DNA from 3 places in the Streptomyces sp. CB09001 genome. Region 2 is predicted to be linked to each of the others. Evidence: riboswitches for the same ligand, from Rfam matches in the RefSeq annotation. Region 2 holds a riboswitch; each other region holds the start of a gene.

Region 1 (4,298 bases), 2.4 Mb from region 2:
CGGCGGCGTCGGGGCGGAAGATCTGGCCGACGTTGCGGGCGTGGTTCTCGGAGGCGTAGAAGTCGACGTAGTCGGCGACCTCGAAGGGCAGGTGCAGGGTCACCGACGACAGTGGGTGGAAGAACGGCTGAAGGGCCTCGCGGTGGGAGGGGACCGTCACCCACGCCGTCAGTGCGCGCCGCACGTCCGACCACGCCGTGCGCCCGGCCGCCAGCAGCGGGTTGAGAGTGGGCCGCGCGAGGAGCGACCCGTACGGCGAGCCGAGCGCGTGGGCCGCCGCACCCGCGTCGAGGACGTGGTCGCCCAGCCGTACGCCCACCGTCCGGTCGACCGAGCCGGGGATCGAGAACACGCCGTACGGAAGGTTGTGCGGGCCGAAGGGGTCGCCCTCGGGGACATCGAAGGGGGGCATCGGGTGCTGCCTCGCTTTCGTGCTCGCCATGTGCGCCGTGCGCGCCGTGTGCGCCACGTGATCGGTGTGCGTCGCGTGACACGTGGTCGGGCCACACGTTACGGGTGACGTGCCGCTCTTGGGCAGTGCGGCCGGAGGCGGCGGCGCCCGGGACGCGGTCTTGGCGCAGTGGCGCGAACGGGGACACTCTGGGCGGTGCCGGAAGGTCTTGGGGAGGAGTTCTCGGGGGAGGGGCCTTCGACGGCAGGCGCGCCTCCCCGGTCAAGCCCCCCTGAACAAAAGGAAGTACCGCGGGAGGGTGGGCAGCGCCCCATCCCGATGCCAACCGGGGCACAGGCCCTGAATCGGCTTTAGCCGATGATGTGTCAGGATCCGGACATGATCGGGCGTCCTCGTGCAACCCCGTGCGGGTTCGAGCGCACTCGTTACGCCCTCGTTCGGAAGCGGTCACGGGTGAGTCCGGCGGGTGCGGTGTCCGTATTCTCTGATCATGGACCGCACCGCATACTCACTCGTCGCCACCGACCTGGACGGCACGCTGCTCCGAGGCGACGACACCGTCTCCGACCGGTCGCTGGCCGCGCTGGCGCGGGTCGCCGGTGCCGGTGCGCGGCACCTGGTGGTGACGGGACGGCCGGCACCCAGGGTGCGCCCCCTCCTCGACCGGCTCGGCTGCACGGGGCTCGCGGTGTGCGGACAGGGCGCGCAGGTGTACGACGCCGGCGCGCACCGGATGCTGTGGTCGGTCACCCTGGACCGGGAGCTGGCCGAGACCGCGCTCGGCAAGATCGAGGCCGAGGTGGGCCAGGTGCACGCCGCCGTGGACCAGGACGGCGTCGAGGGGCTGACGCTCATCGAGCCGGGCTACCTGATGCCCCACCCGACGCTGCCCGCGGTGCGCGTCGAGCGGCGTGAGCAGCTGTGGTCCACGCCGATCAGCAAGGTGCTGCTGCGCCACCCCGAGCTGACCGACGACGAACTGGCGGCGACGGCTCGCGCGGTGGTCGGTTCGCTCGCGACGGTCACCATGTCGGGGCCCGGCACGGTGGAGCTCCAGCCCTGCGGCATCACCAAGGCCACCGGCCTGGCGCTGGCCGCCGAGCACCTGGGTCTGGAGCGGCGGCGGACGATCGCCTTCGGGGACATGCCCAACGACATCCCCATGTTCCATTGGGCGGCCCACGGTGTCGCCATGGCCGGCGCCCACCCCGAACTCAAGGCGGTGGCCGACGAGGTCACCACGACGAACGAGGACGACGGCGTGGCCGTCGTCCTCGAGCGGATCTTCGGTACCTCTTGATGCGCTACCGCTTGGTGCGCTGCCGCGGCGGCGCGGCTCAGTACGCGCTGAAGACGTTGTCCATCGAGCCGTAGCGGTCGGCCGCGTAGTTGCAGGCGGCGGTGATGTTGGCGACCGGGTCGTACGGGTCCCAGGAGGTGCCCTCCACGTGGTACGCCTGGAAGGTCGGGTCGATCACCTGGAGCAGACCCTTGGACGGGGTGCCGTTGATGGCGTTGATGTCCCAGTTGTTGATGGCGAGCGGGTTGCCGGAGGACTCACGCATGATGTTGCGGTGAATGCCCTCGTAGGTCCCGGGGATGCCGTGCTGGGCCATGATGTCGAGCGACTCGCGGATCCAGCCGTCGAGGTTGTCCGGGTAGGCCGTGGCCGCCGTGGTGGCGGTCGTGGCGGCGGCCGGGGTGGCCGCGGAAGCGGTGGTGGCGCCGATGAGCGGCAGCGCGAGCACCGCGGCACCGGTGCCGGCGACGGCGAGCTTTCGGGCGAGGCGGCTGGTGCGGGCGTGACGGTTCTGACCGTTGGCAGACATGCGGTGTCCCTCTCCTTACGCCTACGAGGTGAGCTGTCGGGTTCGGGCGGGGAGGTGCCCGGCCGTGCCCTGACGGGTACGGCTTCACCCCGAGCCGCTCCGGTGGTGACCGGTGCGGCGACTTACCTGGGTCCCCCGCTCCTGCCTGCGAGTTTGTTGGGTGGATGACTGTGCGACGGGCGGTGGCAGGATTCGGCGTCCACCCGACAGGCCGGGAACGTATGCGAGAGCACATGTCCGGAACAAGTGCAGGAATCACCCAACATGCCTGTTGACCTTGGTCTGACGTCTTTGGGGCCCTTGATCCTTTGCTGTTGCCAATCCCCAACTGGCTTGCGGGGCAAAGGGAGGGCACAGGTTTCGGTGGGGTTGCCTGCGGGGCGCCCGGAGTGAGCCAACTCACTGGCTTCAACAAGCACGGCAAATAGGGCATTAACCCCAACTAGGAGCCAACCGGCCGCGGGTGGGGACGGCTTCGGGTGTCGAGCGGGGAGGGGAGGGAAGCGGGGAGGGGGAGGAGGTGGGGAAGGGGGCGGGAGAGGGGTGGGTGCGTCTGTCGGGTGACGTTCTCGAAGTGCGGGCCGTTGGGAGGAGTGATGGGATCTTCGGTGGCGGCTCCGGCCCGTTCGCCCTCCGGCTCCGGCTCGTCCCCTCTGGCGATATCAATCAAAATCTGCTCATATCACCTGATCAAAAACATACCGTTCATGATCCGATACCGACCAGCCTGTAACGGTGGGCGCTAGCGGTGATCGAAACGTGACCGGATACGCTGACTTGAGTGGTGGCAGCGACCTATCGACAAACCAGGTAATCGCCAGTAGACACCAGCAGACAGGAGACCCCTCGTGACCGTCGTCGGGCCGTTCGGGCTGAGCGTGCGGGACCAGGCTCTGGAAGCCGATGTCCAGGCCGGATTGGTTGCTGTCGAGGAAGGGTTGCTTGAGGCAACCAAAAGCGAGGTGCCGTTCATCACGGAGGCCGCCCAGCACCTGGTGCGGGCCGGCGGGAAACGGTTCCGGCCGCTGCTGGTGATGCTCTCGGCCCAGTTCGGAGACCCCTACGCCCCCGGGATCGTGCCCTCGGCCGTGGTCGTGGAGCTGACCCACCTCGCCACGCTGTACCACGACGACGTGATGGACGAGGCCGCCGTGCGGCGCGGGGTGTCCAGCGCGAACACCCGCTGGGGCAACTCGGTCGCGGTCCTCACCGGCGACTTCCTGTTCGCCCGAGCCTCCCAGATCCTCGCCGACCTCGGTCCCGAGGCGGTCCGCGTCCAGGCCCTCGCCTTCGAGCGGCTGGTCACCGGTCAGATCCTGGAGACGGCCGGCCCGCAGGACGGCCGCGACCCGGTCGACCACTACCTGGACGTGCTGGGCGGCAAGACGGGCTCCCTGGTGGCGGTCTCCTGCCGGTTCGGCGCGATGATGTCCGGCGCCGACGAGACGGTGGTGGACGTCCTCACCCAGTACGGCGAGCGGCTCGGCGTCGCCTTCCAGCTCGCGGACGACGTCCTGGACATCGCCTCCGACTCCGACGAGTCCGGCAAGACGCCCGGCACGGACCTGCGCGAGGGCATCCCCACCCTGCCCGTACTGCGGCTGCACGAGCGGGCGGCCCGGCTGGGGCTCGCCGAGGACATCGCGCTGTGCGAGCTGCTGGACTCCGACCTGAGCGACGACGCGCGGCACGCCGAGGCGCTGCGCCTGCTGCGCGCCCACCCCGCGCTGGAGCAGGCCCGCCGGGACACCGTCCGGTACGCCGAGGAGGCCCGGGCCGCGCTGGCCCCGCTGCGGGAGTGCGATGCGAAGGCCGCGCTGGTGGAGCTGTGCGACGCCGTGGTCCACCGGGCCGGCTGACCGCCCCCGGCGGTCCGTCGCCGCCTCCACGGCCAGTGGTCGGCCCCACGGTCCGTCGCTGTCTCCACGGCCAGTGGTCGGCCCCACGGTCCGTCGTCGGCCCCTACGGGCCGGAGGAGTCGGCACCCCTGCGTGTCATCCCGCAGGAGTAGGCGGAGTTGAGCCCGCGGTCTGACGCGTGTGCTCCGGCGATTTGGT
Region 2 (4,298 bases):
GGATCGGGGTCCGGCCTTCGGGGCGCGGGGGCCGCGCGGAACCGGTCGTCAGACGGAGACGCCGTGCGAGCGCAGGAACGCCAGCGGGTCGATGTCCGAGCCGTAGTCCGGCGTGGTGCGGATCTCGAAGTGCAGGTGCGGGCCGGTCACGTTGCCGGTGGCACCCGAGAGGCCGACCTGCTGACCCGCCGTCACCGACTGACCGGCGGAGACGGAGAGCGAGGAGAGGTGGGCGTACTGGGCGTAGTGGCCGTCGGCGAGCTGGATGACGACCTGGTTGCCGTACGCGCCGCCCCAGCCGGCGGAGACGACGGTGCCCGCGCCGACGGCCTTGAGCGAGGTGCCGGTCGGGACGACGAAGTCGGTGCCGGTGTGGTAGCCGCTGGACCACATGCTGCCGGACTGGTGGTACGGGGTGCCGACGGTGCCGCCCGCGACGGGGGAGGTGTAGCCGCTGGTGGTGCCCGCGGACTGGGTGCCTGTGTTCGAGGACTCCGAGGAGCCGGAGTCGTCCGAGGAGGAGGTCTTCGCGGCGTCCGTCGACTTCTTGGCCGGCTTCGCGGCGGCGGGCTTCTCGGCGGACTTCTGCGCGGGCTTCTGCGACTGCGCGGAGGACGGCGCCGACGACTTGGCGGCCTGGCCGTCGATCGAGAGCTTGAGCCCGGGGTGGATCAGCGAGGGGTCGGAACCGACGGCCTCGCGGTTGTCCGCGTAGAGCTTCTTCCAGCCGCCGTCGACGTCCTGCTCGTCGGCGATCTTCGAGAGGTAGTCGCCGCTCTTCACGGTGTAGGTGCGCGAGTCGGAGTTCTTCTCGGCGGCGGCCTTCTTGGCGGACGTCGGAACGGACTGCACGGCCTGCTCGGAAACGGAGTGCGTGGGAGCGGCGTTGGCGGCGGCGGCACCCATCAGCGGGAGCGCGAGCGCGGCGCCACCGGTACCGGCGACGGCGATGGTGCGGGTCAGGCGCATGGCCCTGGTACGGCGGTGCTTACCCTTCGCGGGCATGGCGAATTCCTCTCCGGCGCCTGCGAGGTGAGCTGTCGGGTGCGGGCTGGAGATGCCCGGCCGCGCCGAAACGCGGCTTTACCCCAAGCCGTTCCGGGAACCGGAACAGGCAGTTCTACCTGTGGGTCCCCCGCTCCTGCCGTGTACGGGTGGTCGATGAGTGCGGGCTCCGGTCGGCGGCAGGATTAGGCGTCCGTCCGGATCGGTGGTGAACGTAAGGGACCAAGACGGACGGGGACAAGCGAGGGGTTCCCCCGACGGGTGTTCCGATTGATCCATTACGGGAATATCCGGTAACACTGCGTCGTTTTCCACTGCGCGTTTTATCTAAAGCCCCTTGAGAAGCAGTTGAATTACGTGAACATGACGGGCAACGGACGGTCACGGATATGACGCTGCTCACGCGCCTCTCATTCACCATCCGCCATTTCAGGGCCAGTTGTAACTAAGGCGCCAATTCGGACAGAAGGCCTTTATCGGCTCGGAATGTGCCTCGGGGTGCGATTTCGCACACGGGTGATGCCGTATCGTCGGGTGGAGCCCGCCGGCGAGCAGCGGCGGCGGGGCGGAGTGGGAGGAGCCCCCCGTGACGCAGCAGGTCCCGTCGACCGAACCCGAGCTGACCGGTGTGCGCAACTTCCGGGACGTGGGCGGACTGCCGACCGTGGACGGGCGGCGGGTGCGCCAGGGGGTGCTGTTCCGCAGTGGTCACCTGGCTCACGCCACCGGGGAGGACGCCGCGTTCCTGGCCTCGCTGGGCCTGCACACCATCTTCGACTTCCGCAACGCGGCCGACCAGAAGCTCGAGGGCCCGGACGTCGAGCTGCCGGGCGTGCGCAATGTGAACCTGCCGCTGAGCGACCCGGCCGACGGCGCCGAGTTCTGGACGATGGTCCGGGACGGCGACCTCGACCAGCTGCGCGAGATCCTGGCCGACGGCAAGGCCGCGGACCGGATGATCCGCTCCTACCGATCGATCGTCGCGGAGCGCACCGCGGAGCACTCCCGCATCCTGCACGCGCTCGCCGAGGACAGCGTCCCCGCCCTGATGCACTGCGCCGCCGGAAAGGACCGGGCGGGCCTGTCGATCGCCGTCACCCTGCTCGCCCTGGGCGTCGAGCGCGAGGCCGTCGTCGAGGACTACCTGAAGTCGAACGCCGCGCACCGGCGCTACAAGGTGCGCCGCAGCGGTGCCGCGGCCTCGGCCTACTCCCCCGAGGTCATGGAGCTGCTCAGTCCTCTGTTCGACGCGCGCGCCGAGTACCTGGCGGCGGCCTTCGAGACCGTCGAGGAGACGTGGGGCGGCGTCGACGCCTACCTGGAGCAGGGACTGCGGCTCACTCCCGCGACCCGGGAGCGGCTGCGCGAGCGGATGCTGGACTGAGCCGCCCGCCCGCGGCCGGCGCTACTTGGCTCCCACCTCGAACAGCAGGTAGAGGAAGCCGCCGAAGACGTGCCCCAGGGCGATGTAGACGACCAGTCGCACCCACAGGGCGCGCGGGAACTTCTCCTGCATGGTGCTCATGGCGTCTCTCCAGGGGTCGGGCCGAGGCACAGGGCGGCCGTCGGGCTCTGCAGCAGGGTGTGGACGAACAGCAGCTCGACCCCGTCGGGGTCCTGCGCGGCGATCCGGTGCGGGGTCATCGAGTCGAAGTGGGCGCTGTCCCCCGCGGTGAGCCGGTGCTCGGTGTCCCCGAGGCGCAGTCGCAACCGGCCCCGGAGGACGTGGAGCCACTCCTCGCCGGGGTGCACCCGCACGACGTCGCCCTGGGAGCCGTACGGAACCTGGACGCGCAGGGCCTGCATGCCGCGGCCCGGCGCTCCGGCCCGCCAGTACGTCCAGCCGCCCGCGGCGGTGGGTTCCATGTCGGCGGCGCGGACGACGGCGTCCCGGTCGGCGGCCGTCTCGCCCAGCAGTTCGGCGACGGTCGTACCGTAGACCCGGGCGAGGGAGAGCAGCATCGGCAGCGAGGGCTGGCGCTGCCCGGTCTCCAGGCGGGAGAGGTGGGCGGGCGAGAGTCCTGCGGCGCGGGCCGCGGTCTCCAGGGTGAGGGCGGCCCGCCGCCGCAGCTCACGCAGCTGGGGCGCGACGGCGGCGACCGCCCCCTCGGCGGGGCCGGTCTCGGAGGAGCTCATGCCTCCATTCAGCCCGAATCTTGCCTGCCAGGCAAATTCCTTGCCTCAGAGGCAAAAACGCCCGAGGGCACCCTCAGCGGTTGGCCACCGCCTGCTTGACCAGGGTCTTCCCGAAGTCCCACATCAGGCCACCGCCATTGTGCGCGTCCTCCATCACCTCCGTGAAGGCGTCGACGAACCGGTCGGCGTCGCCGGTGTCGATGATCAGCGGCGGGATCAGCTTGATCACCTCCAAGTGGTCGCCGGACACCTGGGTCAGGATCCGGTGCCGTTGCAGCAGCGGCACGACCACCATCTGCGCGAACAGTCCCTTCCGCGCCGCCTGCAGCATCGTCCAGCGGCTGCGCAGCTTCAGGGACCTCGGCCGGCCGAACTCGATGCCGATCATCAGTCCGCGGCCCCGGACGTCGGCGAGCAGCTCGTAGCGGTCCACCAGCTCCGCCAGCCGGGACTTCAGCCGCTCCCCCACCGCGGCGGCGTTCGCGACGATCTCCTCGTTCTCCATCACCGACAGCACCGCGAGCCCGGCCGCCATGGCCTGTGCGTTGGATCCGAAGCTCGCCGAGTGGACCTGCACGCGGTCCATCGAGGAGTACACCTTCTGGAAAATCCAGTCCTTGCCCAGGGTGGCCCCCACCGGCACGTATCCGCCGGACAGCGCCTTGGCCACGCAGACCAGGTCGGGTTCCACGCCGTCCGAGTGCTGGTACGCGTAGAACTTGCCGGTACGGCCGAGGCCCGTCTGCACCTCGTCGGCGATCAGCAGCGCCTTGTGCCGGTGCAGCAGCTCCTGCGCGGCGAGCAGGTATCCGGGCGGGGCCTCGTGCACGCCCTTGCCCTGGACCGGCTCCACGATCAGGGCCGCCACGTCGCCCTTCCTCAGCTCCCGCGCCAGGGCGTCCAGGTCGCCGAGCGGGACGGCGGTGTCGGGCAGCAGCGGCGCGAAGCCCTTGCGGAAGCCGTCCTCGCCGTTGACGGACAGCGAGCCGGTGGTCAGTCCGTGGAAGGCGTGCGTGCAGTACAGGATCCGCTGCCGGCCGGTCGCGTACCGGGCGAACTTCAGCGCGGTCTCCACGGCCTCGGTGCCGCTGTTGCCGAAGAAGACGCGGTCCAGGTGCGGGCTGTAGGAGAGCAGCTTCTCGGCCAGCAGCCCCGGC
Region 3 (4,298 bases), 4.0 Mb from region 2:
CGTCCTCGCCGCCGCCGACCGGGACCCGGAGCGGTTCACCGACCCGGACACCCTGGACCTGGCCCGCCGCGACAGCCAGCACCTCGGGTACGGCCACGGCATCCACTACTGCCTCGGCGCCCCGCTCGCCCGGCTGGAGGGGCAGACGGCGCTGGCCACCCTGCTCACCCGGCTGCCGGACCTCCGCCTCGCCGCGGACCCGGCCGAACTCCGGTGGCGCGGCGGCCTCATCATGCGAGGTCTGCGCACTTTGCCGGTCTCGTTCACACCGCTCGCGTCATCGGCGGGCAACGGTCCGTCGCCGACGCAAAAGTGACACGCGCTCAACTCTGTGATCTTCACGTGATCTGCGCGGCATGAACTTGTGACAAGTGATGATCTCCCTATACGTTCACGGATCAGCGTGGTGTCGAGCGTCATCCGCCGCGCGGTCCCCGTCGTCTCGTGAAAGGTCGTCGCATGCTCTCCGGGAACGGTCGTCACCGCCGCCCCCGCCAGGCACCCGCACTGGTCGTCGCCGCCGGAGTGACCGGCTCCGCCATCGCGATCCCGCTGCTCGGTGCCACCGGCGCCCACGCGGCCGACTCCGCGAACTGGGACCAGGTCGCCGAGTGCGAGACCGGTGGTGCCTGGAGCCAGAACAGCGGCAACGGGTACTACGGCGGCCTGCAGCTGTCCCAGGACGCCTGGGAGCGGTACGGCGGGCTGGACTACGCCCCCAGCGCCGACCAGGCCAGTCGCTCCCAGCAGATACGAATCGCCGAGAAGATACACGCGGACCAGGGCATCGCCGCCTGGCCGACCTGCGGTCTGCTGGCCGGACTGGGCAGCGACTCCGGGGTCACGGGCGGCGGCTCCGGCTCCGGCACGGCCGGTGACGGGGCGTCGGAGGGTTCGGACACCTCGGGGGAGCAGGACACCACCAAGTCGTCCGAAACACCCGCGACCACCGAAACACCCGAGTCGCCCCAGTCATCCGAGTCGTCCGGCTCGAGCGGTTCGTCCGGCACGGCCGAGACGCCGGAGTCGACGTCCGGAGCATCCTCTTCGTCCCCTTCGCCCTCTTCTTCGCCGTCGTCTGACGCTCCGTCCGATGAGGCGGACCAATCCGCCAAGCCGGACACTTCGTCCGAATCCGACCCCTCCGTCAGTGCCGAATCGCAGGGCACCGAGGGCTCGTCCGGCTCCGGCAAGCACCGGGGCGGCACCGCGGACGAGGGTGCGGCGGGGGAGGGGCGTACGGACCCGACGACGGGCCGGCACGCCTCGCGCGACGGTGGCGAGCGGGAGGCCGGGGACGGCCGTTACGTCGTCCGCACCGGCGACAGTCTCTGGGCCATCGCCGACTCCCTTGAGGTCGACGGCGGGTGGCGCACGCTCTACGCCGACAACGCGACCGTCGTCGGTGCCGACCCGGACCACATCCTGCCCGGTCAGACGCTCACGGTCACGGGCGAATCGGGCGAAAAGTAGGGGGAGTTCACGTCACGGTTAGAGACCGTATGTCCCTTTTGGATCTCGTGAGAGATAGGTCTCAGAAGCCGTGATCGTCTTTGAAAATCCGCGGAGCGCGTGTCTACGGTCATGACCGCTCGCCACCGCGGGCCCCGACAGCCGCAACGCCGAATCCTGCCAGCGGCCGTACGGGAACAGTCGTCGCGTCAAGCGCCGCAGGCAGGAGCGGGGGACCCAAGGTAAGTGCCGCACCGGGCAGTTGAGCCGGAGCGGCTAGGGGTGAAGCCGAGTTCCGGGAGGAACCCGGCCGGGCAACTCAACCGGCCCGAACCCGACAGCTCACCTCGCAGGCGTCGGTGAGGGGATCAACCATGCTGTTTTCCGGCAAGGGCAAGCACCGTCGCCCGTCCAAGGCCACCCGTGTCATCGCCGTCGCCGGCGTCACCGGTGCCGCCGTCGCCGCCCCGCTGATGGCGGCCGGCAACGCCTCCGCCGCCACCGCGTCCGAGTGGGACGCCGTCGCCCAGTGCGAGTCCGGCGGCAACTGGTCCATCAACACCGGCAACGGTTACTACGGCGGTCTGCAGTTCTCCGCCTCCACCTGGGCCGCCTACGGTGGTACGCAGTACGCCTCCTCCGCCGACCAGGCGAGCAAGTCCCAGCAGATCGAGATCGCCGAGAAGGTGCTCGCGGGCCAGGGCAAGGGTGCCTGGCCGGTCTGCGGCACCGGCCTGTCGGGCGCCGCCTACACCGGTGGCGGCTCCCAGGACAGCGGCTCCGGCAGCTCCGAGGGCTCGCAGAGCCAGAGCAGCGGCTCCACCACCGAGCGCTCCACCGAGCAGAAGGCCTCCCGCTCCTCCGAGCGCCCGGCCGCCGAGCCGAAGGCCGAGAAGCCCGCCAAGAAGACCGTCACCACCCCGACCGGCAAGAAGGTCGAGAAGGGCGACGGCGAGTACAAGGTCGTCAAGGGCGACACCCTCAGCTCGATCGCCGAGGAGCACGACGTCAAGGGCGGCTGGGCGAAGCTCTTCAAGCTGAACGACGACATCGTCGACGACGCCGACCTGATCTACCCGGGCCAGCAGCTGCACCTGAAGTAAGCGGCGGCGGCCTCCGCGACTCCCGCCCCGGTGCGTGTTCCCCCGTACGCACCGGGGCGGGACTTTTCATGTTCCGCCTTTGTTCCGTTCGGAAACAATTTACTCTCGGTTCTGTCCAGCGGGTGGGCGATCGGCTGGCCGATCGCCCGGAGCCGGTTAGGCTCGGTCCCGCAGAGCCGTCGCGGTCCCGCGGGACCGCGGCACACCGAAGCGTCACAGTGAAGCGTCACATTGAAGAAGGAGATGCTCGTGCCGTCCATCGACGTCGTCGTAGCCCGGGAAATCCTGGACTCCCGAGGCAACCCCACGGTCGAGGTCGAGGTCGGCCTCGACGACGGCAGCACGGGTCGTGCCGCCGTTCCGTCCGGCGCCTCCACCGGTGCCTTCGAGGCCATCGAACTGCGTGACGGCGACCCGAGCCGTTACCTCGGCAAGGGCGTCGAGAAGGCCGTGCTGGCCGTCATCGAGCAGATCGGCCCGGAGCTGGTCGGCTACGACGCCACCGAGCAGCGCCTGATCGACCAGGCCATGTTCGACCTGGACGCCACCGACAACAAGGGCTCGCTCGGCGCCAACGCCATCCTCGGCGTCTCCCTCGCCGTCGCCCACGCCGCCTCCGAGGCCAGCGACCTGCCGCTCTTCCGCTACCTGGGCGGCCCCAACGCGCACCTGCTGCCGGTGCCGATGATGAACATCCTGAACGGCGGCTCGCACGCCGACTCCAACGTGGACATCCAGGAGTTCATGATCGCCCCGATCGGCGCGGAGTCCTTCTCCGAGGCCCTGCGCTGGGGCGCCGAGGTCTACCACACCCTCAAGAAGGTCCTGAAGAACAAGGGCCTGGCCACCGGCCTCGGCGACGAGGGCGGCTTCGCCCCGAACCTCGGCTCCAACCGCGAGGCCCTCGACCTCATCCTCGAGGCGATCAAGGAGGCCGGCTACACCCCCGGCGAGCAGATCGCCCTCGCGCTCGACGTCGCCGCGTCCGAGTTCTACAAGGACGGCTCCTACTCCTTCGAGGGCAAGGAGCGCACCGCCGCCGAGATGACCGAGTACTACGCCGAGCTGGTCGAGGCGTACCCGCTGGTCTCCATCGAGGACCCGCTGTTCGAGGACGACTGGGACGGCTGGAACACCATCACCGCCAAGCTCGGCGACAAGGTCCAGCTGGTCGGTGACGACCTGTTCGTCACCAACCCGGAGCGCCTGGCCCGCGGCATCGAGGAGAACTCGGCCAACGCCCTGCTGGTCAAGGTCAACCAGATCGGTTCGCTGACCGAGACCCTGGACGCCGTCGAGCTGGCCCAGCGCAACGGCTTCAAGTGCATGATGTCCCACCGCTCCGGCGAGACCGAGGACGTCACCATCGCCGACCTGGCCGTCGCCACCAACTGCGGCCAGATCAAGACCGGCGCCCCGGCCCGCTCCGAGCGCGTCGCCAAGTACAACCAGCTGCTGCGCATCGAGGAGATCCTCGACGACGCCGCGGTGTACGCCGGCCGCAGCGCGTTCCCCCGGTTCCGCTCTGCGAACCAGTAGGCCCAGTAAGGGCTGACCGCCCGGTAGAAGGCAGCGTCGTACGTACGTCCCCGTATCCGGTCCCGTACCGTGTGCGGGGACGTACGCGCGTGCACGGGAGGCGGAGACCAGATGGCCGTGAAGGACCGGGACCGTTTCTCCACCGCGACCAGGATCCGGATCATCGGGGAACAGACCGCGGCCCGGGTCTACCGTTCGCAGACC

Evidence for each region. A riboswitch is a leader RNA that binds a small molecule or an ion and turns the genes downstream of it on or off. The one in region 2 is predicted to bind cyclic di-AMP.
Region 1: it holds a riboswitch for cyclic di-AMP, as region 2 does, so the genes downstream of both, C4J65_RS20080 (transglycosylase SLT domain-containing protein) here and C4J65_RS30905 (M23 family metallopeptidase) in region 2, are expected to answer to the same signal.
Region 3: it holds a riboswitch for cyclic di-AMP, as region 2 does, so the genes downstream of both, rpfA (resuscitation-promoting factor protein RpfA) here and C4J65_RS30905 (M23 family metallopeptidase) in region 2, are expected to answer to the same signal.

What each region holds. Positions count from the first base shown of each region.
Region 1 covers NZ_CP026730.1:4,305,973-4,310,270, forward strand. Annotated here, with positions in the region: gene fahA (fumarylacetoacetase) at 1-412, opposite strand, end outside; gene C4J65_RS20075 (HAD family hydrolase) at 903-1,712, shown strand; gene C4J65_RS20080 (transglycosylase SLT domain-containing protein) at 1,750-2,241, opposite strand; cyclic di-AMP (ydaO/yuaA leader) riboswitch at 2,246-2,414, opposite strand; gene C4J65_RS20090 (polyprenyl synthetase family protein) at 3,090-4,100, shown strand.
Region 2 covers NZ_CP026730.1:6,707,677-6,711,974, reverse strand. Annotated here, with positions in the region: gene C4J65_RS30905 (M23 family metallopeptidase) at 49-1,005, opposite strand; cyclic di-AMP (ydaO/yuaA leader) riboswitch at 1,010-1,167, opposite strand; gene C4J65_RS30900 (tyrosine-protein phosphatase) at 1,592-2,389, shown strand; gene C4J65_RS30895 (DUF6126 family protein) at 2,411-2,530, opposite strand; gene C4J65_RS30890 (XRE family transcriptional regulator) at 2,527-3,141, opposite strand; gene C4J65_RS30885 (aspartate aminotransferase family protein) at 3,215-4,298, opposite strand, start outside.
Region 3 covers NZ_CP026730.1:2,745,211-2,749,508, reverse strand. Annotated here, with positions in the region: gene C4J65_RS12685 (cytochrome P450) at 1-316, shown strand, start outside; gene C4J65_RS12680 (transglycosylase family protein) at 460-1,473, shown strand; cyclic di-AMP (ydaO/yuaA leader) riboswitch at 1,657-1,823, shown strand; gene rpfA (resuscitation-promoting factor protein RpfA) at 1,827-2,555, shown strand; gene eno (phosphopyruvate hydratase) at 2,805-4,094, shown strand; gene divIC (cell division protein DivIC) at 4,206-4,298, shown strand, end outside.